Regions from separate parts of the Streptomyces sp. NPDC007856 genome, predicted to be linked through region 1. Evidence: predicted binding sites of a transcription regulator. Region 1 holds the regulator's gene; the other holds the start of a gene.

Region 1 (15,338 bases):
GGAACCGACTGGCCCAGCCGCATGAAGTTGTAGATCTGCAGGAGGGCGCGGCCGAACAGTGCCACGCCGACCACGATCAGGACCAGCGACACGATGATCGCGGCGAGTTGCATTGGGGCTCCTGAGGCGGCCTCGTGTTAACCGAGCTGACATTACTAAGCGGTAACTTATGTAGTCCGTCTGAGACTACCCCCATCTTCCTTCGGGATGCAGCCGCGTGCGGGGTGACGAGCATCATCCCAGGGTCATCAGATCGTGTTATTCATACCGATTTGCTACATTCGCCCCTACCTTAGAGCCGTGCTCTACGGGATCGCCGCCGCAACCGCCGCCCTGCTTCTCGCCGCCGTGCTCTCGGCGCTGCTCAGGGTGCCCGCGCTGCGGGCCGGCATCCTCGACCGGCGCCGGCAGCGGCGGCTGCCGCTGCTCGGCGGGCTCGCCGTGGTGGCCGTCACCTGTCTCGTCGCCTGGGTGGGGCAGCGGACCGCGATCGCGCCGCTCGGGGACGGGGTCGACCGGCTGCTGATCGCCGCCGCCGCGGTCGCCGCGCTGGGCCTGGCCGGTGACGTCTGGCGGATCCGCGCGCGCGTGCTCGTCGCCGGTACGGCCGTGGCGGCGGCCTACGTGGTGCCGTTCCAGGAGACGGGTGTGCCGGTCGGGCTGCTCGCCGTGGGCTGGATCGTCCTCGCCTCCTTCGCCTTCAAGGGGCTCGATCACGCGGACGGTCTCGCGGGGACCGTCGGGGTCGTCACCGCGTTCGGGGCGGGGGCCTGCGCGGCCGCCGAACTGATGGACGGGCTCGCCGCTCTGCTGAGCGTCCTGGCCGCCGCGCTCACCGGCTTCCTGATGCACAACTGGCATCCCGCGCGGATCGGGCTCGGCGCCTGCGGTTCGCTGTTCACCGGGTTCCTGCTGTCGTCGTCCCTCGTCTTCACGCGCGCGGGGTACGGATTCGAGCCGAGCGCGGGGGTGATGTTCTGCCTCGGCGCGCCCGCCCTCGCCGACGCCGTCCTCGTGGTCCTCTCCCGGCGGCTGGCCGGGCGTCCGCTGGTCAGGCGCGGCCCCGACCATCTCGTACACCGGCTGCGGCCGCTCGGTCTCACGCCGCAGGGCTCGGTCGTTCTGCTGGGGGCGGGCTCCTTCGCCTCGGTGCTCGTGGGAGTGCTCGTGCACACCGGGTGGACGGGGGACGGGGCCGTGGCATGGGTGGCCGGAGGGACGGTGCTGATCGTCGGCGTCCTCCTTCGTGTCCCTGTCCAGCAACCCCGGCGGATGCCATCGACGCAGGTCAGCGCCCGGTTGCGTGTAAGGAACGGATAAGACTTGAGTCCTCTCGACTCAGGTCTGTTGACCGGGCGGGGGCCGTCGTGCACACTTGAGTCCGTTCCACTCAAGTCAGCTGGAGGAATCAACCATGGCACGTGCGGTCGGCATCGACCTGGGCACGACTAACTCCGTCGTCAGCGTTCTGGAGGGCGGCGAGCCCACCGTCATCACCAACGCCGAGGGCGCCAGGACCACGCCGTCCGTCGTCGCCTTCGCCAAGAACGGCGAGGTGCTCGTCGGCGAGGTCGCCAAGCGCCAGGCGGTCACGAACGTGGACCGGACCATCCGCTCGGTGAAGCGCCACATGGGCACCGACTGGAAGATCCAGCTCGACGGCAAGGACTTCAACCCGCAGCAGATCTCCGCGTTCATCCTGCAGAAGCTGAAGCGGGACGCCGAGGCCTACCTGGGCGAGAAGGTGACCGACGCGGTCATCACCGTCCCGGCGTACTTCAACGACTCCGAGCGTCAGGCGACCAAGGAGGCCGGTGAGATCGCCGGTCTGAACGTCCTGCGCATCGTCAACGAGCCGACCGCCGCCGCGCTGGCCTACGGCCTCGACAAGGACGACCAGACGATCCTCGTCTTCGACCTCGGTGGCGGCACCTTCGACGTGTCCCTGCTGGAGATCGGCGACGGCGTCGTCGAGGTGAAGGCCACCAACGGTGACAACCACCTCGGTGGTGACGACTGGGACCAGCGCGTCGTCGACTACCTGGTCAAGCAGTTCCAGTCCGGTCACGGCGTGGACCTGTCCAAGGACAAGATGGCCCTGCAGCGCCTCCGTGAGGCCGCCGAGAAGGCCAAGATCGAGCTGTCCTCCTCCACCGAGACCTCGATCAACCTGCCGTACATCACCGCGTCCGCCGAGGGCCCGCTGCACCTGGACGAGAAGCTCACCCGCGCCCAGTTCCAGCAGCTGACGGCCGACCTGCTGGAGCGCTGCAAGACGCCGTTCCACAACGTCATCAAGGACGCCGGCATCTCCATCAACGAGATCGACCACGTCGTCCTCGTCGGTGGCTCCACCCGTATGCCCGCCGTCGCCGAGCTCGTCAAGGAGCTGACCGGCGGCAAGGAGGCCAACAAGGGTGTGAACCCGGACGAGGTCGTCGCCATCGGCGCCTCGCTCCAGGCCGGTGTCCTCAAGGGCGAGGTCAAGGACGTCCTGCTGCTCGACGTCACCCCGCTGTCCCTCGGCATCGAGACCAAGGGCGGCATCATGACCAAGCTGATCGAGCGCAACACCACGATCCCGACCAAGCGCTCCGAGATCTTCACCACGGCCGAGGACAACCAGCCGTCCGTGCAGATCCAGGTCTACCAGGGCGAGCGCGAGATCGCGGCGTACAACAAGAAGCTCGGCATGTTCGAGCTGACCGGTCTGCCGCCGGCGCCGCGTGGCGTCCCGCAGATCGAGGTCTCCTTCGACATCGACGCCAACGGCATCATGCACGTCACGGCGAAGGACCTCGGCACCGGCAAGGAGCAGAAGATGACCGTCACCGGCGGCTCCTCGCTGCCGAAGGACGAGGTCGACCGGATGCGCCAGGAGGCCGAGCAGTACGCGGAGGAGGACCACCGCCGCCGCGAGGCCGCCGAGACCCGCAACCAGGGCGAGCAGCTCGTCTACCAGACCGAGAAGTTCCTCAAGGACAACGAGGACAAGGTCCCCGGCGAGATCAAGACCGAGGTCGAGGCCGCGGTCGGCGAGCTGAAGGAAGCCCTCAAGGGCGAGGACACCGCCGAGATCCGCACCGCCACCGAGAAGGTCGCCGCCGTCTCGCAGAAGCTGGGCCAGGCCATGTACGCCGACGCCCAGGCCGCGGGCGGCCCCGAGGGCGCCGCTCAGGGCGGCAAGGCCGCTGACGACGACGTGGTGGACGCCGAGATCGTGGACGACGAGCGCAAGGACGGTGCCGCGTGACGGAGGAGACCCCGGGCTTCGAGGAGAAGCCCGACGTCCCCTCCGGCGCGACCCCCGACGACGCCGAGCCGAAGGCCGCTCCCAAGGAGGGGGCGGCCCCGGCCGGGGACGGAAACGAGACCGCGGGTCTGGTGGCCCAGCTGGACCAGGTGCGCACGGCGCTGCACGAGCGCACGCTGGACCTCCAGCGCCTCCAGGCCGAGTACCAGAACTACCGCCGCCGGGTCGAGCGGGACCGGATCACGGTCAAGGAGATCGCCATCGCGAACCTCCTGACCGAGCTCCTGCCCGTGCTCGACGACATCGGCCGCGCGCGGGAACACGGCGAACTGGTCGGCGGCTTCAAGTCGGTGGCCGAGTCGCTGGAGACCGTCGCGGCCAAGATGGGCCTGCAGCAGTTCGGCAAGGAGGGCGAGCCCTTCGACCCGACCATCCACGAGGCCCTGATGCACAGCTACGCGCCGGACGTCACCGAGACGACCTGCGTGGCGATCCTGCAGCCCGGGTATCGCATCGGCGAGCGCACCATCCGCCCCGCGCGGGTGGCCGTCGCCGAGCCGCAGCCCGGCGCACAGACCGTCAAGGCCGAGGGCGCCGAGGACAAGGCGTCCGAGGCGAAGCAGGCCGGCGCCGCTGATGGCAAGGAGAACGGTGGCCCGGACGAGGGCTGACGTGAGGACACTCAAGGGGAAGGAGGGACGTCGGGGATGAGCACCAAGGACTTCATCGAGAAGGACTACTACAAGGTCCTCGGCGTCCCCAAGGACGCCACCGAGGCCGAGATCAAGAAGGCGTACCGGAAGCTCGCCCGCGAGTTCCACCCGGACGCCAACAAGGGCAACGCCAAGGCGGAGGAGCGCTTCAAGGAGATCTCCGAGGCGAACGACGTCCTCGGCGACCCCAAGAAGCGCAAGGAGTACGACGAGGCTCGCGCCCTGTTCGGCAACGGCGGCTTCCGCCCCGGGCCGGGCGCCGGCGGCTCCTTCAACTTCGACCTGGGCGACCTCTTCGGAGGCGGCGGGACCACCACCCAGGGCGGCGGCTTCGGGGGCGGACTCGGTGACGTCTTCGGGGGACTGTTCAACCGCGGCGGCACGGGCACGACCCGTACCCAGCCGCGGCGCGGCCAGGACATCGACACCGAGGTCACGCTGAGCTTCACGGAGGCCATCGAGGGCGCCACGGTGCCCCTGCGCATGTCCTCCCAGGCACCCTGCAAGGCCTGTTCGGGCACCGGCGACAAGAACGGCACACCGCGCGTGTGCCCGACCTGTGTCGGCACCGGGCAGGTCGCCCGGGGCTCCGGCGGCGGCTTCTCGCTCACCGACCCCTGCCCCGACTGCAAGGGCCGTGGCCTGATCGCCGAGCACCCCTGCCTGGAGTGCAAGGGCAGCGGCCGCGCCAAGTCCTCGCGCACGATGCAGGTCCGCATCCCGGCCGGCGTCACCGACGGGCAGCGCATCCGGCTGCGCGGCAAGGGCGCGCCCGGCGAGCGCGGCGGACCGGCGGGCGACCTGTACGTGGTGGTGCACGTCGGCGCGCACCCGGTGTTCGGACGCAAGGACGACAACCTCACCGTCACCGTGCCGGTGACGTTCGCCGAGGCGGCCCTCGGCGGCGAGGTCCGGGTACCGACCCTCGGCGGCCCCGCGGTCACCCTGAAACTGCCGCCCGGCACGCCCAACGGCCGCACCATGCGCGCCCGGGGCAAGGGCGCGGTCCGCAAGGACGGCACTCGCGGCGACCTGTTGGTCACCGTCGAGGTGCGTGTTCCCAAGGACCTGTCGGGGAAGGCTCGTGACGCACTGGAGGCGTATCGCGAGGCGACCGCGGGCGAGGACCCGCGGGCGGAGCTGTTCGAGGCCGCGAAGGGAGACTGAGAGTGATGGACGGCCGTCGGCGTAATCCGTACGAACTGACCGAGGAGACCCCGGTCTACGTCATCTCGGTGGCGGCCCAGCTCTCCGGACTCCACCCGCAGACGCTGCGCCAGTACGACCGCCTGGGCCTGGTCTCCCCCGACCGCACCGCCGGCCGGGGCCGCCGCTACTCGGCCCGCGACATCGAACTGCTCCGCCAGGTACAGCAGTTGTCGCAGGACGAGGGCATCAACCTGGCCGGTATCAAGCGCATCATCGAACTGGAGAACCAGGTCGCCGCCCTGCAGTCCCGGGTCGTGGAGCTGGAGGCGGCCCTGGACGGCGCGGCGGCCGCGATGCAGCAGCGGGAGGCGGCCGTCCACGCCTCCTACCGCCGCGACCTGGTCCCGTACCAGGAGGTCCAGCAGACCAGCGCGCTGGTGGTGTGGCGGCCGAAGGGGCGGCAGCAGGACTGAGTGGAACACGGTGAAGGGGCCCGCGGTCTTTCCGCGGGCCCCTTCGGCGTGTCAGGAACCGCTCGGCGGGGTGATGGCGTAGTCGGTCTCGGCGAAGGCCTCGGTGCCGTCCGCCCGGACGAGGGAGATCATGTAGTAGACCGTCGTGCCGGCCGGGGCGTTCGTGTCGGTCCAGAACCAGCCGTCCCGGCTCTTGGCCACCGGGGTCTCGGTCAGCCGGACGAACCGGGCTTCGGCGCGGACCCAGCGGTAGACGTGGAAGCCGGTCACCGAGGAGGTGTCCTCGTACGGACACCACGGCTCCACCCTGATCCCGCTCGCGGTCCTCCAGGTCGTCGTTTGGCAGCCCGCCGTGGCGTCCGGGACAGAGGTGGGCCGCAGGTCGAGCGCGGTCACCGGGACCGAGGCGACGGGCACGCTCCAGTCCTTGACGTCCGGATCGTCCTGGTAGGTCAGGGAGTTGCCGTAGACGTCCACGGCCACGACGAACAGGCGGTACGACTTGCCGTCGGCCGGCCAGGACAGCAGGGTCTGCGTCGTCGACGCGTTCACCTCCCCGAGGTACTCGGGGTCGTAGGACTCGTCCTGTTGCTGGTAGAGGCGGTAGGACGCCAGGTCCGGCGCCGTGCTGGGCTGCCAGGACAGGCGGATGCCGTACTCCAGCGGCTCGGCGGCGACGCCGGTGACGACCGGCGGTGGCGTCTCGTCGCCGGGCCGGGTCGCGGTGACCTCGGCGGAGGGCACGGACCAGCGGCCGGAGGAGTCCTTGCGCAGCACCGTGTAGTGGTACGTGTTGCCGCGGCGGCCGGAGTAGTCCGTGCAGCCGCGCACGGTGTTGCCGTCGGCGTCCGTGCCGCTCGTGGGCGAACCACAGGTGATGGTCTGCCAGGTGCGGGAGCCGTCGGCCGAGGCCTCCGCGCGGCGGACCGTGTAGCCGGTGGTGTCCGCGGGCTCGGTCCAGCCGAGCACCACCTCGCCGCTGCCGGTGCTCGCCGTGACGGCCTGCGGCGGCGTGATGGTCCGGGTGGCGCTCACGACGGCGGACTCGGCGGCGTTGCCGTGCGCGTCGATCGCGCTGACCTTGTAGTCGTAGGCGGTGCGGTACGCCGCCTTGGTGTCCGTGTAGCCGGTGTCCGTGGTGTCGGTGAGCACGGTGAAGGAGGCGTCGCCGGCGGCCTTGCGGGACACCCGGTAGGCGACGGCGTCCTTGACGGCCGTCCAGGACAACCGGTTGGCGTCCTCGGAGCCGGTCGCGGTGAGCTTCGGGGCGGGGGGCGGTGTCAGGTCCCGTGACGGGATCGGGCCCTGGTCGGCGCTTCCGGTGGACTCGTTGCCGGCCCTGTCGTAGGCGCGGACCTCGTAGTAGTACGACTGCCCGGTCTGTGGCGGCCGTTCGCTGAGGCGGGGCACCGTCGTCGTACCGACCCGCGTGTAGGTGCTCGTGCCCGCCACCCGCCGGTACACGCGGTACCCGGCGAGGTCCATCTCCTTGTTCGCCGTCCAGCTGAGCACAGCGTGGATGCCGTCCGGGTCACCGGTGTGGTAGTCCCAGGACAGCCCGGTCGGGGCGAGCGGCCTGACCTTGTCGGCGTCCGGCGAAGTCCGCGGTGTGTAGCCGAACTTGACGCTCGAGGTGCCAGTCCAGTTGACGTGGTCGACGCGCAGGGTGTGCTTGCCGGACGGGACGGTGACGTTGACGGTCTTCGCGCGTGTGCCGGAGGTGTTGGACCACAGGTCCACCTTGCGGACGCCGTCCAGGTAGACCCGGACGCCGTCGGTTCCGGACACGGCGAACGTGAAGGGTCCGCCGGAGCCGAAGTCGCGCGTGACGGTCCAGCGGACGCCGAAGTTGTCCTTCGGCAGCCCGGTGGCGGGCGCACCGGTCCAGTTCTGGTCGACGACGGTGTCGCAGTCCGTCTTCTTCGGAGTGCCGGAGAACGTGGTGTTCGCGTAGAACGTCCGCTTGTAGACCGGCGATGCGCACGTCGTGGCGGCGGAGGCGGGCAGGGTGACCGCGTTGAGCAAAGTACCGGCGGTGGCGAGTGCGAGGGCCGTGGCGGCCCCGCGTCTGGCTGGGTTCATTCGGTCCTCTGGTCGAGTCGGGAAAGCGGCGCACGGCCGCCGGTGATCATGACTCGCGGAGGACCGGGTTGGTTGTACCGATCTTTGCCGACCCATGAACTCTCCTTGAATGGAGGGTCCGTAAAGAGTGTTTGGAGGTGATTCCGTGCCTCCTTCACAGGGTCAGCCGAGCGTGGTGTTGCGGACTCGTTAAGTGGTTCTGCTTGACGCCGGGTGTGGCCTCCGCGTTGTCTTTTCAGACACCTGGGTCGTATAGCAGCCCTACGTCCGGAACGCACATGAAGTGAGCCCTCGAATGCGTCGTATCGCCATATCCGTGGCCGCATCCACGATGACCCTTTCGCTCGCCGGATGCGGCGTGCTGGGAGCGACGGGGGACGGCGCGAGCGCGAGCCCGAGCAAGGGCAACGACATCACCGTGGGCCTGTTGCTGCCGGAGAAGGCGAACACCCGTTACGACAAGTTCGACTACCCCATCATCCAGAACAAGGTGGCCCAGCTCACCCGCAAGCAGGGCAAGGTCGAGTACGCCAACGCCGACGCGGACGCATCCCGGCAGGCCTCGCAGATGCAGAAGATGGTCGACGAGAAGGTCGACATCATCATGCTCGACGCGGTCGACTCGCACGCCATCGCACCCGAGGTGAAGAAGGCCAAGGATGCGGGCATTCCGGTCATCGCCTACGACCGTCTCGCCGAGGGCCCGATCGACGCCTACGTCTCCTTCGACAACGAGCTCGTCGGCGAGGTGCAGGGCCGCACCCTGCTGGAGGGCCTCGGGTCGAGCGCCGACACCTCCAGCAAGATCGTCATGGTGAACGGCTCGCCCACCGACCCCAACGCCAAGCAGTTCAAGCAGGGCGCGCTCTCCGAGCTGACCGGCAAGGTGACGGTCGCGGCGTCGTACGACACCACGGACTGGAAGCCGGAGCTCGCCGAGACCGAGATGGCCAAGGCGATCGCCGTGATCGGCAAGAACAACATCGCCGGCGTCTACGCCGCCAACGACGGCATGGCCGGCGGTGTCATCAAGGCCCTGCAGGCGGCCGGCGTCACGAACCTGCCCCCGATCACGGGCCAGGACGCCGAACTCGACGCGGTCCAGCGGATCGTGGCCGGCGAGCAGTTCATGAGCGTCTACAAGCCCTACCCGGACGAGGCCGAGGCCGCCGCGCAGATGGCCGTCGCCAGGGTCCAGGGTCAGGACATCCAGTTCGACGCGCTCACCCAGGACAAGGTCGACAGCCCCACCGACAAGAACATCCCGTCGAAGCTGATCCAGCCGACGGCCCTGACCAAGAGCAACATCAAGTCCACGGTCATCGCGGACGGCATCTACACGGTGGGCGACATCTGCACGGCCAAGTACAAGGCGGCCTGCGCGACGCTCGGTCTGAAGTAGGGGGCGTTCCCCCGCGCCCCTGAGGGCAGTCCCTAGGGGCGCGGAGCGCCTCGCGCCACCCCCGTGGGCGCGGGGCGCGGCCCCGGCGGGGCGGGGGGTGCCGGGCCAGGGCCGCTCCGGGTGTCCGGTGCTCAGGTGACACCCGGGGGAAGCGGGACCAACGATGCCGTGACGCAGTCCGCCCCACCACCATCAGCTTGTTGCAATGCGAGGGGCGGAGCCTGCCCCATACCCGGACATAACTGCGCTTTAAGGCCGCCCTGTTGCGGAGAGCCGTGTTGCGGACCCGGTCGGCGCCCGCGCATAGTTGCGCTGCGGAAGTGACAGCACACCGGGGGTGAAATGGCCGATGGCCGGGCGCGGGACGGAGCAGCATCCACACGGCGCCGACCGACTGTGCGCGGCCGGCGACCGGATCTATTCCCGGGCCGTACGCCGGGGGCGCGTGCCGCGCACTGACTCCGAGGCGGTGCCCTGTCTGCTGGAACTGGGCCTGCTGCACCCGGACCCCGACGACATGGACTGGCTGGTGCCGACCTCCCCGCAGGAGGTCATGACCAGGCTGCTGCGCGGGGTCTACGACGAGGTCAGCGAGAGCCAGCAACGCGTGGGCTCGGCGGTGGCCGCCTTCGAGTGGTACGCCGGGCTCGGCCGTCAGCTGGGCGCGCTGGCCGCACCGGCCGAGGGCAGCGCGATCCGGGTGCTGGACGGGCTCTCCCGGATCCAGGCCGCGATGGACGAGGCGACCGAGGCCTGCACGACCGAGGTGCTCACCGTGCAGCCGGGCGGCATCCGCCGGGAGGCGGAACTGACGGAGGGCCTGCACCGGGCGCTGGCCCTGCGCGGCCGGGGCGTGCGCATGCGCGACCTCTACACCCATGTGGCCCGCCACGGCCAGGGCCTGCTGAACTACCTGGAGCTGATGGGCGACACGGTGGAGGCCCGGACGCTGGACGAGGTCATCGACCGCCTGATCCTCTTCGACCGCACGGTGGCCTTCATCCCGGCGAACGCCGACCGCACGATGGCCCTGGAGCTGCGCCACCCGGCCCTGGTGGAGTACCTGGTGACGGTCTTCGAGCGTCTCTGGCGCCTGGCCATCCCGCTCACCGCCCCGCTGCCCGACACCGGCATCGAGGGCATCTCGCACCGCGAGCAGTCCATCGCCGCGCTGCTCGCCGAGGGCCATCAGGACGCGGTGATCGCCGAGCGGCTCGGCATCAGCGTGCGCACCTGCCGCGCCCATATCGCCCGGCTGTCGGAGACCCTCGGCGCCGCCAGCCGCACCCAGCTGGGCGTCCGGATCGCCCAGGTGGGCCTGGACGGTCACCGGGGCTCCGGGCTGCCGGCCGCGGCGCTCACGGCTCCTGATCAAGAATCCCCGAGCGTGCGATGAGATAGCCCAGCTGGGCCCGGCTGTCGCTGCCGAGGGTGGCGGCGAGCTTGGCGATGTGCAGCCGGGCGGTGCGGATGTTCATGCCCAGGCGGTCGGCGATGACGGCGTCGGTGTGGCCCTCGACGAGGAGGGCGGCGATGGCCCGCTGGCGGGGTGTCACGCCCTTCACCGACGGGGGCTGCACCGCCTTCGGGAACATCGGCGTGGCGAGCCGCCAGAGCCGGTGGAAGGTCGTCACGAAGTACTTGATGAGCGCCGGGTGGCGGACCTCCAGGGCGAGGGTGCCGTCGTCGTCGGCGGGGAGGAAGGCGACCTTGCGGTCGATGACGATGAGCCGGTCCGGCACCTCGTCGAGGCTGCGCGCCTCCGTGTCCCCGCGCCGGAAGTGCTCCAACGGCCCGTACACCTCCGGCACATGGCGCAGGGTGTGCTGGTAGAGGGTGCGGATCCGGCCGCCGCGGTCCAGCAGCGCCTGATCGCGCCCGAAGGCGGTGTCCCGGGCCGCCTCGCCGCGCGGGCCGGTGAGGCCGGCGTGCGGCTGGATGGTCAGGGACTCCTCGGTGGCGTCCACCATCGCGTCGGAGATCGCCCGGTTGATCTGCTCGGTGCCGCTGAGCAGCCGCAGCATCGCCGGCTCGGTGCCGGTGCCGGGCGTCCTGCGCACCTCCACGCGCAGGAGCGACTCGAACCGCTCCACCAGCCGGTCCTCGCGCCGCCGTTCCTCGGCGACCCGCGCCGCGGAGGCCCGCAGCAGCCGGTGCAGGGCCGCGGCGGGCTCGACCGGTTCGAGCTGTCCGACGTCGTCCAGGACCGGGTGCAGCAGCCCGAAGTCGGTCAGGCAGGGCACGTCGGCGGCGTCGCCGACCGGTATCCGCCCCTCCCGCAGGGCCCGCTCGTACACCTTCTCCCCGGCGGCGCACAACTCCTCGACCCCGTGCTCCCGATGCGTCACCGGTCCACCTCTCCCTGCTGGTCGAGAATCCCGGACTGCCCGATGAGATAGCCGAGTTGAGCCCTGTTCTCGCTGCCGAGGGTGGCGGCGAGCTTGGCGATGTGCAGCCGGGCGGTCCGCACGTTCATGCCGAGCCGCGCGGCTATCGCGGCGTCGGTGTGCCCCTCGATCAGAAGGGCGGCGATGGCGCGCTGGCGGGGTGTGACGCCGTTCAGGGTGGGGGGCTGGGCCGCTTCGGGGTACATGGGGGTGGCCAGGCGCCACAGACGGTCGAAGGTCGTGACGAAGAAGGAGACCAGAGCGGGGTGGCGGACCTCCAGGGCGAGCGACTGGTCCGCGCTCGCGGGTACGAAGGCGACGGCCCGGTCGACGACGATCAGCCGCTCCGTCACCTCGTCCAGGGTGCGCGCCTCGACATCGCCGTCCAGGGCCTCGTAGCGGGCGAGGACCGAGGGGGCGTGGCGCAGCGTGTGCTGGTAGAGGGTGCGGATCCGGCCCCCGCGGTCCAGCAGCGCCTGGTCGCGGGCCAGGGCCATCGCGCGGCGCTCGGCGGAGATGCGGAAGTGGCCGGTGTACGGCTGGATGGCGAGGAGCTCGCCGGAGGTGCCGGCCAGGGCCTGGTCCAGGGCGCCGTTGATGCGCTCCAGCCCGCTGAGGACCCGGAGCGTCGGGGTGTCCGTGGCCGGGCCCCGGGGGTCGCCGATCCGCAGCAGCGACTCGAACGACTCGGCCAGCCGCTCACCGCGCCGCCGTTCCTCCGCGATGCGGTCCTCGGACGCCCGCAGCAGCCGGCGCAGCGCGACGGCGGGCGCGACGGGCTCCAGCCAGGCGAGGTCGTCGACCGTGGGATGCAGCAGCCCGAAATCCACCAGACAAGGAGCCGGTACGGCGTCCTCGGCGCGCACCCGGCCCTCCCGCACCGCCCGCTCGTACAGCGACGCCCCGGCCGCGCACAGGTCCTCCACACCGTGCCCGGGGTGCGGCGGTCCGCTCACCGCGGCGCCGCCCTCTTCCCGCACCACGGTCAGCTCTCACGGTCGAGGATGCCGGACTGGGCTATGAGGAAGCCGAGTTGGGCCCGGCTGCCGCTGCCCAGGGCGGCCGCCAGCTTGGCGATGTGCGCCCGGCAGGTGCGGACGTTCATGCCGAGCCGGCGGGCGATCGCCTCGTCGACATGGCCCTCGATGAGCAGCTTCGCTATGGACCGCTGGACGCCGGTGATGCCCTCGGGGGTGGACTCGTAGGGCACCTCGTCCATCAGCGGGGTGGCCCGCTGCCAGAGCTGTTCGAAGACCCTGATGAGGTACTGCACAAGACCGGGGTGGCGCAGCTCCAGGGCGATCTGCCGGTCGTCCTGGGCGGGGATGAAGGCGACCGACGTGTCACAGATGATCAGCCGCTCGATCAGCTCCTCCAGCGTGCGGATCTCGACCTTGGCGCCGGCCATCTGGTCCATGTACGCGTACGTGCTCTGACTGTGCCGCACGGTGTGCTGGTAGAGCGTGCGCATGGAGATGCCCCGCTCGATCAGGGGCTTGCTGCGCTTGAGCGCCTGGCTGAGGATGTGCTCCGGGCGACTGCCTCCGGGCTGCACGGTCAGGACCTCGGTGCGGGCCTCGGCGATCGCCACGTCGAGCGCCTGGTGGATGCGGTCGATGCCCTCCAGCACGGTGATCGCGTGCGTTGTCGCCGGTTTCTGGGCACTGATGTCCAGGAACGGCTGGAAGGTGTCCGCCAGTTCCAGGGTGGCCCGTCGGCGGTCCTGGATCTCGCGCTCCAGGGGCTGCAGTTGCTGGGCGAGCACGACGGACGGAGGAACCGGGCGCAGCCAGCCCGGGTCGTCCGGATCGGGGTGGAGCAGGGCGAACTCCAGCAGACAGGGCGCGTTCTCGGCCTCGTCCCGGGAGATACGTCCGGAACTGAGGGCACTGGCGTAGAGACGCGAACCGTCGGCACAGAGGTCTGTGATGCCGTGAGGATGTGTCGGTTTTGTGCGCTTAGTTGGCAAATCTCCACCCCCCAGGGTCCTGAACGTGCAGGAACATGATGCATCTCCTGTGTGGCATTGACGTGCCTGAATGAGCCATCGTCTTGTCACACGGGGGAGAGGAAGCCATCAAGTGAGGACGAAGCCGACCATGAAAAAGAGAATGCTTCGCTCGGTGCTTGCCACTGCCTTCGTAGTCGCGCTGGCCAGCGGTGCGGCTGGTCCTCTTGACGTCGGCTGGGGTAGCACGACCAAGACGCAACAGACCACGGCCCAGGACGTCGGCTGGGGCATCGTGGCCGGCGCCGGCCCCACGGATGTCGGCTGGGGCGTCGCGCCCGGCGGCAGCCCGTCGGACGTCGGCTGGTCGACTCCGGCGGACGCGACGGCATGACCACTCCACCCGACGACCGGTCCTTCCGTCGCGAAATGGCCACCGCCTACCGCTCCGGCTGGCACTTCATCGACCTGGTCACCGCCATCCCCCACAGCGGTGACTCGCTGATGGTGACCGTGTTCGGTGAGCCGGTCGTCGTGACGCGGGACGAGGACGAGGACGTGCGGGCGTACCGGTGCCTGCGCAAGCCGCGTGGCGCGCCCCAGCCGGTCCGGTGTGCCGTCCGGTACGGAATGATCTTTGTGAATCTTGACCAGCGGGACCACCGGCTCGCGGAGCCGACGGACCGTGACCTGAGGACCATCTCTGCCACCCCCCGCAGTGCCTGACGCGATTCCCCCGTCGTAAAAGATCGCTCAGGTGCTTCCCCCCGCAGCGGCGTCACCGTGACCTGAACACGGTGACGCCGCTGCAGTTTTCTGGGGATATTCTGTGGAATTTCGCGGTATGCGCGCGCGCCCAGGGTGGCTGAAAGTTTTCGGTCGCCTCAGGCGTTCCCCAGGGCCCGCTCCACCTCGATCTCGATCACCACGCGCGCCGGATTCGGCCCCGGTGTCCGCTCGTAGCGCTCGGCATAGCGCCGTACCGCCTCCGCGACCCGTTCCGGCTCCGTCCGCACCCTCGCCCGCCCCTCCAGCGTGGCCCAGCGCCGGCCGTCCACCTGGCACACCGCGACCCGGGCGCCCTCGGCTCCGGCCGCGCGCACATGCCGTACCTTCGCGCTGGTCCCGTTGGTGATCACCCTGGCCAGGCCGGTCTCCGCGTCGAACGTCACCCCCACCGGCACCACGTGCGGGCTGCCGTCGGGGCGGAGCGTCGTCAAGGTGCACAGATGACGTTCCCGCCAGAACTCCAGGTACTGCTCAGAGTGCTTCGCCATGCCCGCAACCTAGCCCGCGCAGGGCCTTCCGGCTCTACTTGAGCGGAATAGACTCAACTTTGTGTACGCTGGCTAAGTCAGCAGTGCAGAGTGTGGCCGAGGAGGAGAACGGACGAAGTGGACGCCGAGCTGACCAACAGGAGCCGGGACGCGATCAACACGGCCAGCAACCGGGCCGTGACCGAGGGGCACCCGGACCTCACGCCTGCCCACCTGCTGCTGGCGCTGCTCGCCGGGCAGGACAACGAGAACATCACCGACCTGCTCGCCGCCGTCGAGGCGGACCAGGCCGCCGTACGCGCCGGTGCGGAGAAGCTGCTGGCCACGCTGCCCAGCGTGGCCGGGTCCACCGTCGCGCCGCCGCAGCCCAACCGAGAGCTGCTGGCCGTGCTCGCCGACGCCGGAGAGCGCGCCAAGGAACTCGGCGACGAGTACCTCTCGACCGAGCATCTGCTGATCGGGATCGCCGCCAAGGGCGGCCGGGCCGGCGAACTGCTGGAGCAACAGGGTGCGGACGCGAAGAAGCTGCTGGAGGCCTTCAAGAAGGCCAGGGGAGGACGCCGCGTGACCACCGCCGACCCCGAGGGCCAGTACAAGGCCCTGGAGAAGTTCGGAACCGACTTCACCGCCGCCGCCCGCGAGGGCCGGCTCGAC
Region 2 (15,338 bases), on a different contig from region 1:
GCTGCGGGAGCCGGCGCGGCCTGGCCCACAGGGGCCGTGGTGGTGGTGTCTGCGGCCCCCGCGGCCGCAGTACCCGCCGCAGCCGGGGTGGCAGGCGCTCCCGGCTTGTAATCGGCGAAGAAGTCCCACCAGGCGCGGTCTACCGAATTCGGGTCCTGGAGGTACTGCTGATAGATCTCGTCGACGAGCCACTCGTTCGGACCGAACGCAGCAGCGGGGTTCTTCCCGGCTTGGTCGTCGGTGGAGACGCTCTGGTTACTGGGGGACTGTGGCGACACGGCGGCAACCGCCCTCTTCCGCTTCACAAGGTGATGGACAGCGGGAATAAAGGCTACGCCTCCATGGCCGGGAAGGTCAGGTCGAGCAAGGTCATCGTCGCGTAAGTCACATCGGAAATCTTGTTTCAGGGCTTGATATGGCGGGAAACAAGCGTGGTTCCGCATGTGAGAGGGTGCACCGGCCCCGGCCCGGCGCGCCTTCGTCCGACCGGTCGCGCGGGCCTGCTCCTGATCACACGTGTCCAGCTGCACGGCAATGGCGCGGACGCTCGTGGATCTTGTGCCTCCGGTTCGAACTTTACGTCAACTTGGGACGGAGGACTCTCCCGGGAGAGTGACGATGATCCGGCAGCCCCGCTCGGATTCGGCCACACCGATCCGGCCGCCGTGCAGATCCACCGCCCAGCGGGCGATCGCCAGACCGAGTCCGGTGCCGCCGTCGCTGCCCGGGCCGTGCGGCCGGGTCACCGCGCCCCGGTTGAACCGCTCGAACACCCGGTGCCACTCCGACCGCGGTATGCCGGGGCCCTCGTCCAGGATCTCCAGCTCCAGCGACTCCGGCTGCGGCCCGCGCCGCGCCCGTACCGTCACCCGGCCGTGCGGCGGGCTGTGCTTGACCGCGTTGTCGATCAGGTTGGCGACGACCTGGTGGATGCGCTCGGGATCCGCGTGCGCGGTCAGCTCCGGCGGGGAGACGTCCAGGTGCAGATGGACGTCGCTGCGCGTGTGGCTGCCGGAGCCGGAGGCGATGCCCGCGCGCGCCGAGGCCACCATGTTGGCCTCCTTCAGCACGCCCGAGAGGTACGGCCACACCTCGAAGCGCCGCATCTTCAGCGGTACGACGCCGTTGTCGAGCCGGGACAGATCCAGCAGGGTCTCCACGAGCCGGCCGAGCCGCTCGGTCTGCTTCAGGGCCGTCCGCATGGTCTCGGGGTCGGCCTCGGTGACCCCGTCGACGATGTTCTCCAGCACCGCGCGCAGGCCCGCGATGGGGGTGCGCAGCTCATGGGAGACATTCGCGACCAGCTCTTTGCGCTGGCGGTCCTGGGCCTCCAGCTCGTCCGCCATGACGTTGATCGTCCCGGCCAGGTCGCCCAGCTCGTCCCGGCGGCCCTCGCTCACCCTGCGGGTGTAGTCGCCCTCGGAGATCGACCGTGCCACCGCGTTCATCTCGTCCAGCGGCATGGTCAGCGAGTGGGCCACGAACTGCGTGATCAGCAGGGTGGCGATCATCGAGAAGACCGTGATGAAGCGCAGCTCGGTCTTGGTGTGCACCGCGACGATCGACAGTCCGGTGGTGATCAGCACCGCGATGACGACCAGCGCGCCCAGCTTGGTCTTGATCGAGAACGGGCGTACGCCGCCCCAGGGATCCTCCCCGGGGCTCCTCCGTGCGGCCTGCCGCCCGTCACCGCTCATGGAGTCGGCGTCTCCAGTGCGTAGCCGACGCCGTGCACCGTACGGATCCGCTCGGCGCCGATCTTCCGGCGCAGCGCCTTGATGTGGCTGTCGACCGTACGGGTGCCGGAGGCGTCGGCCCAGTCCCACACCTCGGCCAGCAGCTGCTCCCGGGAGAGCACCGCGCGCGGGGTGTTCGCCAGGCACACCAGCAGGTCGAACTCGGTGGGCGTGAGGTGGACGTCCTCGGACTTCACCCGCACCCGGCGCTGTGCGTGGTCGATCTCCAGTTCGCCGAGCCGCAGGATGCCGGAGCGCGGGGTGGCCGCGGCCAGTGCCGCCCGCTCCACCCGGCGCAGCAGCACATGCACCCGCGCGGCCAGCTCCCGCATCGAGAACGGCTTGGTCATGTAGTCGTCCGCGCCGACCCCGAGACCGACCAGCATGTCCGTCTCGTCGTCACGCGCGGTCAGCATCAGCACCGGCACCGGGCGCTGTGCCTGCACCCGCCGGCAGACCTCCAGGCCGTCGAAGCCCGGCAGCATGATGTCGAGGATCAGCAGATCCGGCTGCCAGGCCTCGGCCGTGTCGACGGCGGCCGGGCCGTCCGTCGCGGTCTGTACGAGAAATCCCTCGGCGCGCAGCCGGGCCGCGATGGCGTCGACGATCGTGGGATCGTCCTCGACGACCAGCACCCGGCGCTGTGCGCCCGGGGTGGTCGTCGCCGCGCCGCTCTGGGAGGTGTGTGTCTGCTCCATCGCCCGCCCCTGCTTGTTGCTTTCCGGAACCCGTGGGGTGATCCCATGTCTGCGATTGACGCTTGAATGATCCGCGTCAGGGCAGCACATTACGGGGATCCACCATCCTGTCGCTATCCAGGGCGGAGGGCGAGGTGCACGGCGTCCGGAACGCCCCGGGCAACGGGCACCTCTTCGGTACGCACCTGCTGGAACCCGGCATTCCGCAAGCTTCCTTCAAATTCCGGAGAGGGTTCGGCGGACCATACCGCGAGCACTCCTTTGGGGTTCAACACCCTTGCGCAGGCGGCCAGTCCGGCCGGTGAGTACAGCGTGTGGTTGTCGTCCGTGACGGTCCAGCCGGGGCCGTTGTCGATGTCCAGGCAGAGCGCGTCGAACGTGTCGGATGTCTCATTGACGAACGCCACGAAATCGTCCTGCACGATCTCGGTGCGCGGGTCGCCGAGCGCTGCGGCGGAGATCTCCGCCAGCGGGCCGTCCCGGTGCCAGTCGATGACGGCGGGTTCCCGCTCGACGACGGTGATCCGGCCCCACCGGGGGTCCGCCGCTGCATGTGCGAGTGAGAATCCCACTCCCAGCCCGCCGATCAGCACCTTCGGCTCCGGCCGCCCGTCCAGCGCCCGGTGTGCGGCGTCGACCAGCAGCCGCTCCGAGCGCCCGTCGGAGGTGTCCATCAGGAAGCAGCCGTTGGCGATGATCTGCAACAGCGCGCCGTGCCGGCGCAGCACCACCTCGCCGTACGGGCCGTCGCGCCGGTCGAGGACCACGGGGGAGTCGTACGCGGCAGTCATGCACCCATATTCCTTGAACACACCTTGACCTGCACGGGAATTAGGGATGTCGCACTGATGTGCACCCTTGCGGTACGGGGCGCGGACGCAGCCGGAACGTAGGAGGTTGCTGTGAATCGGGTCTCGCGTGGCGTCGGTCATAGACAGCGGCCCCCGGAACCCGAAGGGTTGGGCGCGACGGAAGGAGTGCCACAGCGTGGAACGGACCGCGACGGGCCCTGCGACGGCCGCGTCCCCGCCCCTGCCGGGCGTGCCCCAGCCGGACGGCACCGCCGCCGTCCCGGTCCCCGCGATCGCGGACCTGCTGGACGGCATGCCACGTCAGCGGCATGCCCCGCTCCCCGCTCCCGGACCCGCCTTCACCGACCCGCGCCCGACCGCACCGCTGCGGCTTCCGTTTCCGCTCCCGCGGCCGTGGCGCCTGCTGCCCACTCCCGCCGGCACGCCGTTCACCTTCGCCTACACGGCCGTCCTTGCCGTCACCTCCGTGGTCGCGGCCCTGGCCGACCCCGCCGTGATGCACGCGCTCTACCAGGACTCCAGCACGGACGTGGCCCATCTGGTGCGCACGCCGGGGGTGGTGCTGCCGGCGAGCGCACTGTGGATCGCGGGCGGGGTCCTCTCCCCGTACGCGCTGGCGTTCGTGCTGGTGCTCACCGCGCTGGAGCGGCGGATAGGCGGCGCGCGCGCGGCCTGTGTCTTCCTCGCCGGGCACGTCCTGGCCACACTCGCCACCGAGATCCCCGTGGGCCTGGCCGTCCTGGTCGGCCACCTCCCGCCCACCTCACTGCACCGCCTCGACTACGGCATCAGCTTCGGCGTCGCGGCCAGCATCGGTTCGCTGGCGGGGCTCCTGCGCCCCTGGCTGCGCTGGCCCCTCCTCACCGTGACGGCCGCCGAGCTCATCGGCGACCTGATCGCCCTGGAGGATCCGATGACGAACTGGGGCCACGTGATCGCGCTGACGATAGGTGTGGCGAGCTGGCCTTTCGTGCGCCGGTGGGCTGAAGCGCCCCGATAGGGGCCCACGCACCCGCACCCGCGAACGCACCTTCCACGGCACCCCCTTGGGAGAACTTGATCGCTGAGAGCGAACAAGCAGGGGGAACACCAGCCCATCCCCAGCAGTTGAGTCGGCATAGCTCAACTTGACTGCCGAAGGGGAGATCATGGCTACTGAGTCCACGGCGTTCACGCTCGTCCTGCCCGTGCTGCCGCTCGACGACGAGGTCGTGCTGCCCGGCATGGTGGTTCCGCTGGACCTGAGCGACGCCGAGGTACGGGCCGCGGTGGAGGCCGCGCAGGCCGCCGCCCGGTCGGAACCGGGCAAGCCCAGGGTGCTGCTGGTGCCACGCATCGACGGCACGTACGCGAAGACCGGTGTGCTGGGCACGGTCGAGCAGGTCGGCCGGCTGGCCGACGGTGACCCGGGGGCTCTGATCCGCGGCCGGAGCCGTGTGCGCATCGGCGCCGGCACCACCGGTCCCGGCGCGGCCCTGTGGGTCGAGGGCGCCCGCATCGACGAGAGCGTGCCGGACCCGCTGCCGGGCCAGGTCGCCGACCTCGTCAAGGAGTACAAGGCGCTCGCCACCACCTGGCTGAAGAAGCGCGGCGCCTGGCAGGTCGTGGACCGCGTCCAGGCCATCGACGACGTCTCCGCGCTCGCCGACAACTCCGGCTACTCGCCGTTCCTCACCACCGAACAGAAGGTCGAACTGCTGGAGACCCCCGACCCGGTGGCCCGGCTCAAGCTCGCCACGCAGCAGCTCCGCGACCACCTCGCCGAGCAGGACGTGGCCGAGACCATCGCCAAGGACGTCCAGGAGGGCGTCGACAAGCAGCAGCGCGAGTTCCTGCTGCGTCGTCAGCTGGAGGCCGTCCGCAAGGAACTGCGCGAGCTGAACGGCGATCAGGAAGGCGAGGAGTCCGACGACTACCGCGCCCGCGTCGAGGCCGCCGACCTGCCGGAGAAGGTCCGCGAGGCCGCGCTCAAGGAGGTCGACAAGCTGGAGCGGTCCAGCGACCAGTCCCCGGAGGGCTCCTGGATCCGCACCTGGCTGGACACCGTCCTGGAGATGCCCTGGAACGAGCGGACCGAGGACGCGTACGACATCCAGGGCGCCAAGGCGATCCTGGACGCCGAGCACGCGGGCCTCCAGGACGTGAAGGAGCGCATCACCGAGTACCTCGCGGTCCGCAAGCGCCGCAGCGACCGCGGGCTCGGCGTCATCGGCGGCCGGCGCGGCGGTGCCGTACTGGCCCTGGTCGGCCCGCCCGGCGTCGGCAAGACCAGTCTCGGTGAGTCGGTCGCGCACGCCATGGGCCGCAAGTTCGTCCGCGTCGCCCTCGGCGGCGTCCGCGACGAGGCGGAGATCCGCGGCCACCGCCGTACCTATGTCGGCGCGCTGCCCGGCCGGATCGTGCGGGCGGTCAAGGAGGCCGGGTCGATGAACCCGGTGGTCCTGCTGGACGAGATCGACAAGGTGGGCTCCGACTTCCGCGGCGACCCGGCGGCGGCCCTGCTCGAAGTCCTGGACCCGGCGCAGAACCACACCTTCCGGGACCACTACCTGGAGGTCGAACTCGACCTGTCGGACGTGGTCTTCCTGGCCACGGCCAATGTCCTGGAGGCCATCCCGGAGGCGCTCGCCGACCGTATGGAGATCGTCCGCCTGGACGGCTACACCGAGGACGAGAAGGTCGTCATCGCCCGTGACCACCTGCTCCCGCGCCAGCTGGAGCGGGCGGGACTCGGCACGGACGAGGTCGCTCTGGACGAGAGCGCCCTGCGCAAGCTGGCCGGCGAGTACACCCGGGAGGCGGGCGTGCGCACCCTGGAGCGGTCCATCGCCCGCCTGCTCCGCAAGGTCGCGGCCCAGCACGAACTGGGTGAGCGGGAGCTGCCGTTCACCGTGACGGACGCCGACCTGCGCGACCTGATCGGGCGCCCGCACCACGTGCCCGAGTCCGCCCAGGACCCGGCCGAGCGCCGTACGTCCGTCCCCGGCGTGGCAACCGGTCTCGCGGTCACCGGCGCCGGCGGTGACGTGCTCTTCGTGGAGGCGTCCCTGGCCGACCCGGAGACGGGCGCGGCGGGCCTGACCCTGACCGGTCAGCTCGGTGACGTGATGAAGGAGTCGGCGCAGATCGCACTGAGCTTCCTGCGCAGCCACGGCGCCGAACTGGAGCTGCCCGTCGGCGACTTGAAGGACCGGGGCGTGCACATCCACTTCCCGGCGGGCGCGGTCCCGAAGGACGGCCCGAGCGCCGGCATCACGATGACGACGGCTCTCGCGTCCCTGCTGTCCGGGCGGCTGGTCCGTACGGACGTGGCGATGACCGGCGAGGTCTCGCTGACCGGCCGGGTGCTGCCCATCGGCGGCGTCAAGCAGAAGCTGCTCGCCGCCCACCGCGCCGGGGTGACCACCGTGATCATCCCCAAGCGCAACGAGCCCGACCTGGACGACGTCCCGGCCGAGGTGCTGGACAAGCTCGACGTCCACACCGTGACCGACGTCCGCCAGGTCCTGGAACTGGCACTCGCGCCCGCGACGAACGGCGCGACGCCGGAGGTTCCCGTGGCGGCGTGACGGACGCCATGGGAAAGGCGAGGCCCGGGTCCCGTGAGGGAGCCCGGGCCTTCGCCATGTGCTCGCAGGGGCGGGCGTAGGGGGATCACAGGGGATCGTACGAGTATCTTCATATTGCGCCTATATCGGGATGGCTCGATAGAATTCAGGCGTGAGTTGGCCCCCCAAGACCCCCTCCGGTCTGATCGGGGCCGAGATCGCGGGCTACAAGGTGGAGCGCGAACTCGGTCGCGGTGGGATGGCCGTCGTCTACCGCGCCAGGGACCTGCGCCTCGGCCGGACGGTCGCCCTCAAGCTGCTCGCCCCCGAGTACACCAGGAACGACGCCTTCCGCCGCCGCTTCGCCCAGGAGTCCCGGGTGGCCGCCGCCATCGACCACCCCAACATCGTCCCCGTCTTCGAGGCCGGCGAGTTCGACGGGGTCCTCTACATCGCCATGTGCTACGTCTCCGGGCAGGACCTGCGCGCCCTGATCGACCGGGAGGGCCCGTTGGCGGTGCCGGTCGCGCTGCGCATCGCGGCCCAGCTGGCCTCCGCCCTGGACGCGGCCCACGCGCGCGACCTGGTGCACCGGGACGTCAAACCCGGCAACGTCCTGATCGCCAAGGTCGTCGACAGCGACCACCCCGAGCACGTCTATCTCACCGACTTCGGGCTGGCCAAGAAGTCGCTGTCGCTCACCGGTTTCACCACCGCGGGCGAGTTCGTCGGCACCCTCGACTACGTGGCGCCCGAGCGGATCGCCGGGCGCCCGGTGGACGGCCGGGCCGACCAGTACAGCCTGGCCTGTGTGGTCCACGAGATGCTCACGGGCGCCCCGCCCTTCCAGCGCGAGGACCACCTGGAACTGCTGTGGGCGCACCAGTACGACCCGCCGCCCGTGCTCAGCAAGGAGCGGCCGGACATTCCGCCGGCCGCCGACGAGGTGCTGCACAAGGCCCTGGCGAAGGCCCCGGACGACCGTCACGGCACCTGTCTGGAGTTCGTCGCGGCCCTGCGGGCGGCCGTCGCCGACTGTGTGCCCCGCCGCCGTACGCCGACCCTGGTGGACCTGGTCCCGCCGCCGCAGCCCCCTGCCTGGGCCCGGCGGTTCCTCGGCTGATCCGTGCCGCGGCTGATCTGTGCCGCTTACGCGGGCTTTACCCGACGCCTGTGAGCGCGTCAAGTCCCGAGTCCTCGGAACGTGACCCCGATTTCCCGTTCGGGCCTACTTGAAGCACGGCCTCACCGAACGGAAATGAGGCGGTCCGAGGGAAACGGAAATCCTCCGGCAATCCCTCTCGGGAAATCCTCACAGTAATTGGGAGAAAGCTCATGACTCGTATCGTTCACACCCACGCCGACGCCCGTCCGAAGCGCCGAGGTCTGCGTTTCGCGACCCTCGCCGCCTCCGCCGCGCTGGTCACCGGGGGTGTCCTCCTGCCCGTCTCCAGTGCGATGGCGGCCCCGATGCCCACCTCGACCGTGGCCTTCGTCCACGGTGGCGGCGCCGGTGGAGCCGGTGGTGACGGCGGTGGCGGCCTGGTCGGTGGCGGCGGTGGCGCCGGTGGATCCGGTGGCGGCAGCGTCCTCGGCACCGGTGGTGACGGTGGCCAGGGCGGCAAGGGTGGCGACGGCGTCCTGGCCGGTGGCGGCGGCGGTGGCGGCGGTGGCGGCGGCGAAGGCGTCATCGGCGGCAAGGGCGGCGACGGCGGCGCCGGCGGCTTCGGCGTCCTGTCCGGCGGTGGCGGCGGCAGCGGCGGTGGCGGGGGCGACGGCACCCTCGTCGGCGGCAAGGGCGGCAACGGCGGCAAGGGCGGCGACAGCGTCTTCCAGGGCGGTAGCGGCGGGAAGGGCGGCAAGGGCGGCTTCGGCGGCCTGTTCGGCGGGTCCGGCGGCTCCGGCGGGGCCGGTGGCTCCAGCCTCTTCTGACCGTCTCCTGTGACCGTCGACGGGGTGGGGGCCGCCCGGCCCCCACCCCCGACCGGGCCACAGCGCCCGCACATGAAACGCCCCACCACACCCCTGATCGGAAAAGGAGACCCCCGATGTCCATGAACTCCTGGCGGCGTCCCTTCACCCTCGCGGCAGCCTCCGTGGCTCTCGTCACCGCCACCGCCTGCGCCGCCCAGGCGGCCACTCACACGGCCCCGGTACCCGGCGGCTACGTGGCCGCGCCGGCCCATCCGTCCTCGCACTGCGGAGAGGGCGGCGAAGGCGGCAAGGGCGGCGCGCCCGGCAAGCCGGGTGAGCCGGGCAAGCCGGGCAAGCCGGGCTGCTCCCCGCTCGACCTCCACGACCTGCCCGACAAGCCGAAGTCGGATCTCTCGCGGCTGGACAAGGCGCGGATCGCGCTGGCCGTGCTGACCGGCCGGGTGACCCAGGCCGACGCGGCCAAGAAGTACAAGATCCCGGAGAAAGAGATCAGCACATGGGAGCGGCAGCTCCTGAACGGCGACTGGCTCGCATTTCTGCAGACGGACTGAAGTTCCGAGAAGAAGTTCGGAGAAAGGAAAATCCCATGGGCAGCCACTCCTGGAAATTCGGTATCGGTCTCGCGGTCTCGACCGTGGTGATCGCCGGGGGCGCGATGGCCCCCGCCGCGATGGCCGACACCGGCCCCGTCGGCGGTGGATCCGGCGGCAGCCCGTCCAGCCTGAGCAGCGTCCATGTGGGCAACGGCAGCGTCCGTATCGGCGACTCGATCTGTGCGGGCGACTGCAACGGCACCGTCAACGGCACCAAGGGCGCGGGCGGCGGCATCTGCGCCGGGCTCTGCAACGGCAGCGCCAACGGCGGCGACGGCACCGCCGGCGCACCGGGCCGGAACGGCGGCAAGGGCGGCGACGGCGGGATCTGCGTCGGCGTCTGTTCGGGCAGCGTCAACGGCGGCGCCGGCGGGAACGGCGGCGGCGCGGTGGGCGGGGGCGACGGCGGCGCCGGCGGGCGGGGCGGGAACGGCGGGATCTGCCTCGGCGTCGGCTGCGAGACCAGCGGTCAGGGCGGCCGCGGGGGCAACGGTGGCGACGGCTGACTCAGCCGGGGGCCTCGGCGACCGACTGCTCCGCCCACACCGTCTTGCCGACCCGGTCGTGCCGGGTGCCCCAGCGTTCGGCGAGCTGGGCGACCAGCAGCAGGCCCCGGCCGCCCTCGTCGAAGATGCGGGCGCGCCGCATGTGCGGGGTGGTGCCGCTGGAGTCGTACACCTCGCAGATCAGGGTCGCGTCCTGGTGGATCAGCCGGAGCTGGATGGGCGGGCGGCCGTAGCGGATGGCGTTGGTGACCAGCTCGCTGACCATCAGCTCGGTGGTGAAGGAGGCCTCGTCCAGGCCCCAGGCGGACAGCTGGGCGCAGGCCAGGTGGCGGGCGTGGGCGACGTCCTCGGGGTCGCTCGGCAGCTCCCAGGCGGCGACCCGGTCCTCGTGCAGGACCCGAGTGCGGGCGACGAGCAGGGCGATGTCGTCGTCGGGGCGATGGGTCAGCAGCTCGGTGAGCACGTGGTCGCAGACCGCGTCCAGTGACCGCGCGGGCCGGACGAGCGCGGCGAACATCTTGTCCAGCGCCTCGTCGATGTCGTGCTCGCGGGCCTCGAACAGCCCGTCGGTGTACAGGGCGAGCAGGCTGCCCTCGGGCAGTTCGGTCTCGGTGGCCTCGAACGGCAGCCCGCCGAGCCCGAGCGGCGGGCCCGCGGGCACGTCCAGGAAGCGCACGGTGCCGTCCGGCGTGACCACGGCGGGCGGCGGATGGCCCGCCCGGGCCAGGGTGCACCGGCGGGAGACCGGGTCGTAGACCGCGTACAGACAGGTGGTGCCGATGCCGCCGGCGGTCTCGGCGGTCGGGTCCGTGCTGCCCTCGTCGGCGGCGAGCCGCAGCACCAGGTCGTCCAGGTGGGTGAGGAGTTCGTCGGCCGGCAGATCGACGTCGGCCAGGGTGCGCACGGCGGTGCGCAGCCGGCCCATGGTGGCCGAGGCGCGGATCCCGTGGCCCACCACGTCCCCCACGACCAGCGCCACCCGCGCCCCGGACAGCGGGATGACGTCGAACCAGTCGCCGCCCACCCCGGCCCGTGTCGCGGCGGGCAGATAGCGGGTGGCGATCTCCAGGGCCGCCTGGTCGGGCAGCGTGTGCGGGAGCAGGCTCTGCTGGAGGGCCATGGTCGTGGTGCGGGTCTTGGTGTAGGAGCGCGCCTGCCGGATGCCGGTGGCCGCCTTGTCCGTGAACTCCTGGGCCAGCCGCAGATCCTCCGGGCCGAACGGCTCGCGGTCGCGCCGCCGGCCGAACAGCGCCACCCCGAGCATGCTGCCCTGGGCGAGCAGCGGCACCGCCAGCAGTGAGCGCGCCCCGGACGCGCGCAGCCACGCCGCACCCGGGTCCACCGCCGCCCACTCGGCGACGAGCGGGTCCGCCGTGTCGTACAGCAGGGGCCGGCCGGCCGTCAGACACCGGGCCGGGGGCGAGTCCGGCGGGCAGACGACGGCCTCACCGACGCCGCTGCCGTACGCCGGGCCGACGCCGTCGGGCATGGCGCGCAGCGCGGCGCGGCGCAGGACGACCGGGCCGGGCCGCGGGGCGGGTTCCTCGTCCGCCTCGCGGGGGGAGTCGAGCAGGTCGACCGCCATGACGTCGGCGAGCCGGGGGACGGTGACCTCGCCGAGCTCCTGCGCGGCGCGGGCCTGGTCGGCGGCCATGCCGACGCGCGAGCTGCTGTCGGCGGACGTGCGTTGCCGGGCGGCGGAGTCCTGGGCGGGTGTCTGGGTGGACAGGCAGACGGCGCGCACCCGGCCGTCGGCGTCCTTCAGCGGGGTGAGCACGGCACTTCGGCCCAGTTCCGCGCCGAGCCGGGCCCGGGCCTCCTGCGGCCGGCCGGTCTCCAGCGCGAGCCGCATCGACCGGTCGGCCTCCTCGCTCGCGGAGCCGGGCACGATGTGCGGCAGCCTGAGTCCGCGCATCGCGGCCTCGGGCAGGGCGAGGGCGTGTTCCATCCGGCGGTTGGCGCGCACGAGCCGCAGCTCGGCGTCGAAGATCGCCAGCGGGAAGGGGGACTGCAGGAACGTCCACTCCTCCAGCGGTTCGCCCCGGGGCGGCTGCGCACGGGCCGTCACGGCGCTCACCACCAGCCAGTCGGTGACGCCGGTTTCCGAGGTCCGGCGGTGCGCGAGCACGCCCAGTTCCAGCAGCCGGCCGTCGCGGTGCCGCAGCGGGACGGTGCCGTTCCAGCGGTCCCGGCCGGCGAGGATCCGGCGGGCCGCCGAGCCGTCGGTGGCGAGAAGCGCGGTGGCGGGCCGTCCGACGACGGCCGGAGCGTCATAGCCGAGGAGCCGCTGGGCGCCTTCGCTCCACGCGGTGAGAATGCCCTGCTCATCGATGGTGGCCGTGGCCGTGTACGTCGACTGTCGCTCCATCGCCGCTCATCTCGCCCTTGCTCGGCAGGCTCTCCTGACCAGCATGATCCCGGGCGGCGCGGAGCACCAACGCAGGGCCGCGGCAAGAAATCCGCGGGCGTCCGCAACCGGTCGGGGGTTGCCCGGCGTGAAGGAGGCAAATGCCCTTATTCCGGCATTACCCATCCTGCTGGGGGGTGACAACAAGGAGGACTCGATGACTGGCGTTACGGCCCGGCCGCTGACCGATCGCGAACGGGAGACGCTCCGACATGTCGCCGCGGGCCGCACCTATCTCCAGACGGCCCGCGCCATGGGCGTGTCCCGGCACACCGTGGACACCTACATGCGCCGCATCCGCGCCAAGCTCGGCCACACGAGCATGGCCGAGCTGACACGGATCGCGATTTCCCTGGGGCTGTGAGGGCTCAGGGGTCTGTGAGGGCTCAGCCGTTGGCCAGAGCCTGCACCCGGTCCAGCGCCCCGTTGAACTTGTCGTGGTCGCCGACGGTCGGGCCGGAGGAGATGTACTGCCACATCGTGTAGTACGACCAGCCGGCCGGCAGCGTCCCCGGGTCCGAGGCGTAGCGGGCGATCCACAGCGGGTTGTTCACCGCGAAGCCGCCGTAGTTGCCGGTGCAGTCGCTCCACCAGCTGGTGGCCGTGTAGATCACGGCGTCCCGGCCGGTCAGGGACTTGTAGGTGTTCAGGAAGTCGGCGATCCAGCTGATCATCTGGCTCGCGGTCTTGCCGTAGCACTCGGCGCCGTACGGGTTCCACTCGATGTCGAGCGCGCCGGGCAGGGTCTTGCCGTCCCGGGACCAGCCGCCGCCGTGGCCGACGAAGTAGCTCGCCTGGGTGGCGCCGCTGGTGGTGTCCGGGGTCGCGAAGTGGTAGGCGCCGCGGATCATGCCGATGTTGTACGAGCCGTTGTACTGCTGGGCGAAGTACGGGTTCGTGTAGTACGTGCCTTCCGTCGCCTTCGTGTACGCCCAGCGCACCCCGCTGTTCCACAGGGTCGACCAGGCGACGTTGCCCTGGTAGCCGGAGACGTCCACGCCCTCGGTCTGGGTGACGTCACCGGAGGCCGGGGTGCCGTGCCGGCCGTCGTGCGCGAGGACCCCCATGCCCATGTAGGCGGAGCCGCGGCTGTGCGTGCTCGCGGCATGGGCGGAGGTGAGCGGGAGGGTCAGGGAGAGCGCCGCGAGCAGGGCCGTGACCAGGACGGTGAGGGGGCGCGGGCGCGGGGAGCGGGCGGAGCGGTCGGAGCCGGGTCTGTGCACGGGCATGACGTGCCTCCGGAGAGTGGGGTGGGGGGAACGTGGCTGTGACCGTGTACCGGATGCCGCACTGGCGTGGGCATGCCATTCATTGCCTGGTAAGGAAGCTACGCACGTAGATGACGACGGGGAAGGGGGTCCGGACGCCGCCGTTGGTCTAGCCCTGCGAAATACTTACAGAGCTGCGGCAATGACGACTTTTGGCAGAAACTTTCAGGACGCGAAACCGAGCAGGGGTGCTGACGTGCACGAGGACGGAAACGGCGACGCACATCGCGGCGCCCAGCAGATGACGCCCAGTGGTGCAGACCAGGAATTCCTGGCACTGGAACGGGAGTTGACCGTACTGCTCAGGCGGGCCCGGGCCAACCAGGGCGAGATGGCCCGCGAGGTCCATCCCGACCTGGAGTCCTCCGCGTACGGCCTGCTCATCCGGCTGGACGAGTGCGGCGGCCAGCGGGCCACGGAGCTCGCCGGCTACATCGGCGTCGGCAAGGCCACCATGTCCCGCCAGCTGCGCGCCCTGGAGGAGCTGGGCCTGATCGCCCGCGAACCCGACCCCGCCGACGGCCGCGCCTGGCTCGTCACCCTGACCGAGGAGGGCCGCGGCCGGGTCGGCAAGGTCCGCGAGGCCCGCCGCGCCCGCTACGTCCGCCAACTCGCCCACTGGGACCGCCGCGAGGTCGCGGAACTGGCCCGGCTGCTGCATCAGCTGAACGGGGTCATGGAGAGGTAGGGGCACGCAGGAGGGGGCGGGCGGAGCAGGCTGGGCGGACGGCGGCGCGCGGAAGGGGCTGAGCGGACGCGGTGGCGGAAGCAGGCCGGGCGGGACGGGCCGCCCGAAGAGGCCGGGCGGGCGGCGTCGCGCGGACGGGGGCGGGCGGAACGGCCGTCTCGAAGAGCCAGCGTGGAAGCGTGACGCAGGCCGGGGGGATCACAGCTCTGCGTACACCACCGTCGCGTCGTCGTGTGTCTTGCTCCGGCCCAGGAACGCCCGCTGGTCGCGGTCCGCCCTCTCCAGTTCCCGTACCCGGTCCACCAGTGACCGGGCACCCTGCTTCGCGACCGTCTCGAACAGGGCCTGCCAGTCGCCTTCGTGGAACTTCTCCGTCCAGCGGGTCGCGCCGTCCGTCAGCGCGGCCACGGCACGGACCTCGCCCCGGGGCACCGTGCCGGCGACCGCGCGCACGGCCACCGAGGGATCGGCGGCGGCCGTGAAGAACCCGCCCTCCTTGTTGCGCAGGGTGGCGTCCACCACGGCGTCCGTGGCGAGCGCGGAGCGCGGGAGCCGGGCCAGCTGGTCGTCCAGGACCGGGGTGACCGTCCCGTCGGTGCCCTGCAGCAGCAGCGCGGAGTCGGACAGCACCAGGTACTCGACGGTCTCGGCGGACCAGCGGGCCAGGGCCACGGTTGCCTGGGGGGTTCGCGGGTGAGAAAGCTCACAGGTTCGCGCGTGGGCTTCGGCGGTGCGGCCGATCGCCCGCGACAGAATCTCCGGCAGCGTCAGATCTCCGCTCGAAACGGTCAGTTCGGTCAGCGCGCCACCGAGCCGAGCGGTGAACCAGGGGACGGAATGCAGACACCCCGTCTCGCCCCGTGGCGGAGTCACTCCGTCCAGGACGATCACACAACCGCCCTGTCCGGAAGCGGGTAGTCCGACAGCGGCGAAGTCCTCATTGGGCCGGTTCGCGTCACCGGGTTCCGAAACGAGATCAGTGCGCATTCAGCCAGTCTGCACGAGGCCTTCACAGGATGCGCCAAAGGCTGGCAACCGCCCCAGTATTGGCGCGACCCCGCAGGTCAGCCGCCTGTTTTGGGATGGAATCGGCCACTCCGGGAAGGCGTGGTGGCGAATACTGCCAAAGCCTGCCCCGCTCGTCCAA

What was found. Region 1 encodes HspR, which represses chaperone genes until heat shock. Its sites were predicted from a motif close to TTGAGNNNNNNNNNCTCAA; they were not measured.
Region 2: the regulator HspR is predicted to act here: its motif matches at 4,354-4,372, upstream of lon (endopeptidase La).

What each region holds. Positions count from the first base shown of each region.
Region 1 covers NZ_JBIAEC010000003.1:491,272-506,609, forward strand. The annotation lists gene ACFYOH_RS10285 ((Fe-S)-binding protein) at 1-113, opposite strand, end outside; gene ACFYOH_RS10290 (undecaprenyl/decaprenyl-phosphate alpha-N-acetylglucosaminyl 1-phosphate transferase) at 301-1,320, shown strand; gene dnaK (molecular chaperone DnaK) at 1,415-3,253, shown strand; gene grpE (nucleotide exchange factor GrpE) at 3,250-3,924, shown strand; gene dnaJ (molecular chaperone DnaJ) at 3,961-5,133, shown strand; gene ACFYOH_RS10310 (heat shock protein transcriptional repressor HspR) at 5,139-5,588, shown strand; gene ACFYOH_RS10315 (PA14 domain-containing protein) at 5,640-7,670, opposite strand; gene ACFYOH_RS10320 (sugar ABC transporter substrate-binding protein) at 7,966-9,072, shown strand; gene ACFYOH_RS10325 (LuxR C-terminal-related transcriptional regulator) at 9,422-10,468, shown strand; gene ACFYOH_RS10330 (helix-turn-helix transcriptional regulator) at 10,431-11,420, opposite strand; gene ACFYOH_RS10335 (helix-turn-helix transcriptional regulator) at 11,417-12,415, opposite strand; gene ACFYOH_RS10340 (helix-turn-helix transcriptional regulator) at 12,445-13,428, opposite strand; gene ACFYOH_RS10345 (5'-nucleotidase) at 13,583-13,801, shown strand; gene ACFYOH_RS10350 (hypothetical protein) at 13,798-14,133, shown strand; gene ACFYOH_RS10355 (pyridoxamine 5'-phosphate oxidase family protein) at 14,292-14,684, opposite strand; gene clpB (ATP-dependent chaperone ClpB) at 14,802-15,338, shown strand, end outside.
Region 2 covers NZ_JBIAEC010000001.1:782,855-798,192, forward strand. The annotation lists gene ACFYOH_RS03740 (multifunctional oxoglutarate decarboxylase/oxoglutarate dehydrogenase thiamine pyrophosphate-binding subunit/dihydrolipoyllysine-residue succinyltransferase subunit) at 1-278, opposite strand, end outside; gene ACFYOH_RS03745 (ATP-binding protein) at 582-1,697, opposite strand; gene ACFYOH_RS03750 (response regulator transcription factor) at 1,694-2,434, opposite strand; gene ACFYOH_RS03755 (spermidine synthase) at 2,548-3,225, opposite strand; gene ACFYOH_RS03760 (rhomboid-like protein) at 3,422-4,246, shown strand; gene lon (endopeptidase La) at 4,395-6,815, shown strand; gene ACFYOH_RS03770 (serine/threonine-protein kinase) at 6,967-7,917, shown strand; gene ACFYOH_RS03775 (hypothetical protein) at 8,130-8,726, shown strand; gene ACFYOH_RS03780 (DUF1153 domain-containing protein) at 8,843-9,280, shown strand; gene ACFYOH_RS03785 (hypothetical protein) at 9,316-9,828, shown strand; gene ACFYOH_RS03790 (SpoIIE family protein phosphatase) at 9,830-12,196, opposite strand; gene ACFYOH_RS03795 (response regulator transcription factor) at 12,393-12,599, shown strand; gene ACFYOH_RS03800 (lysozyme) at 12,622-13,464, opposite strand; gene ACFYOH_RS03805 (MarR family winged helix-turn-helix transcriptional regulator) at 13,700-14,191, shown strand; gene ACFYOH_RS03810 (protein phosphatase 2C domain-containing protein) at 14,390-15,178, opposite strand.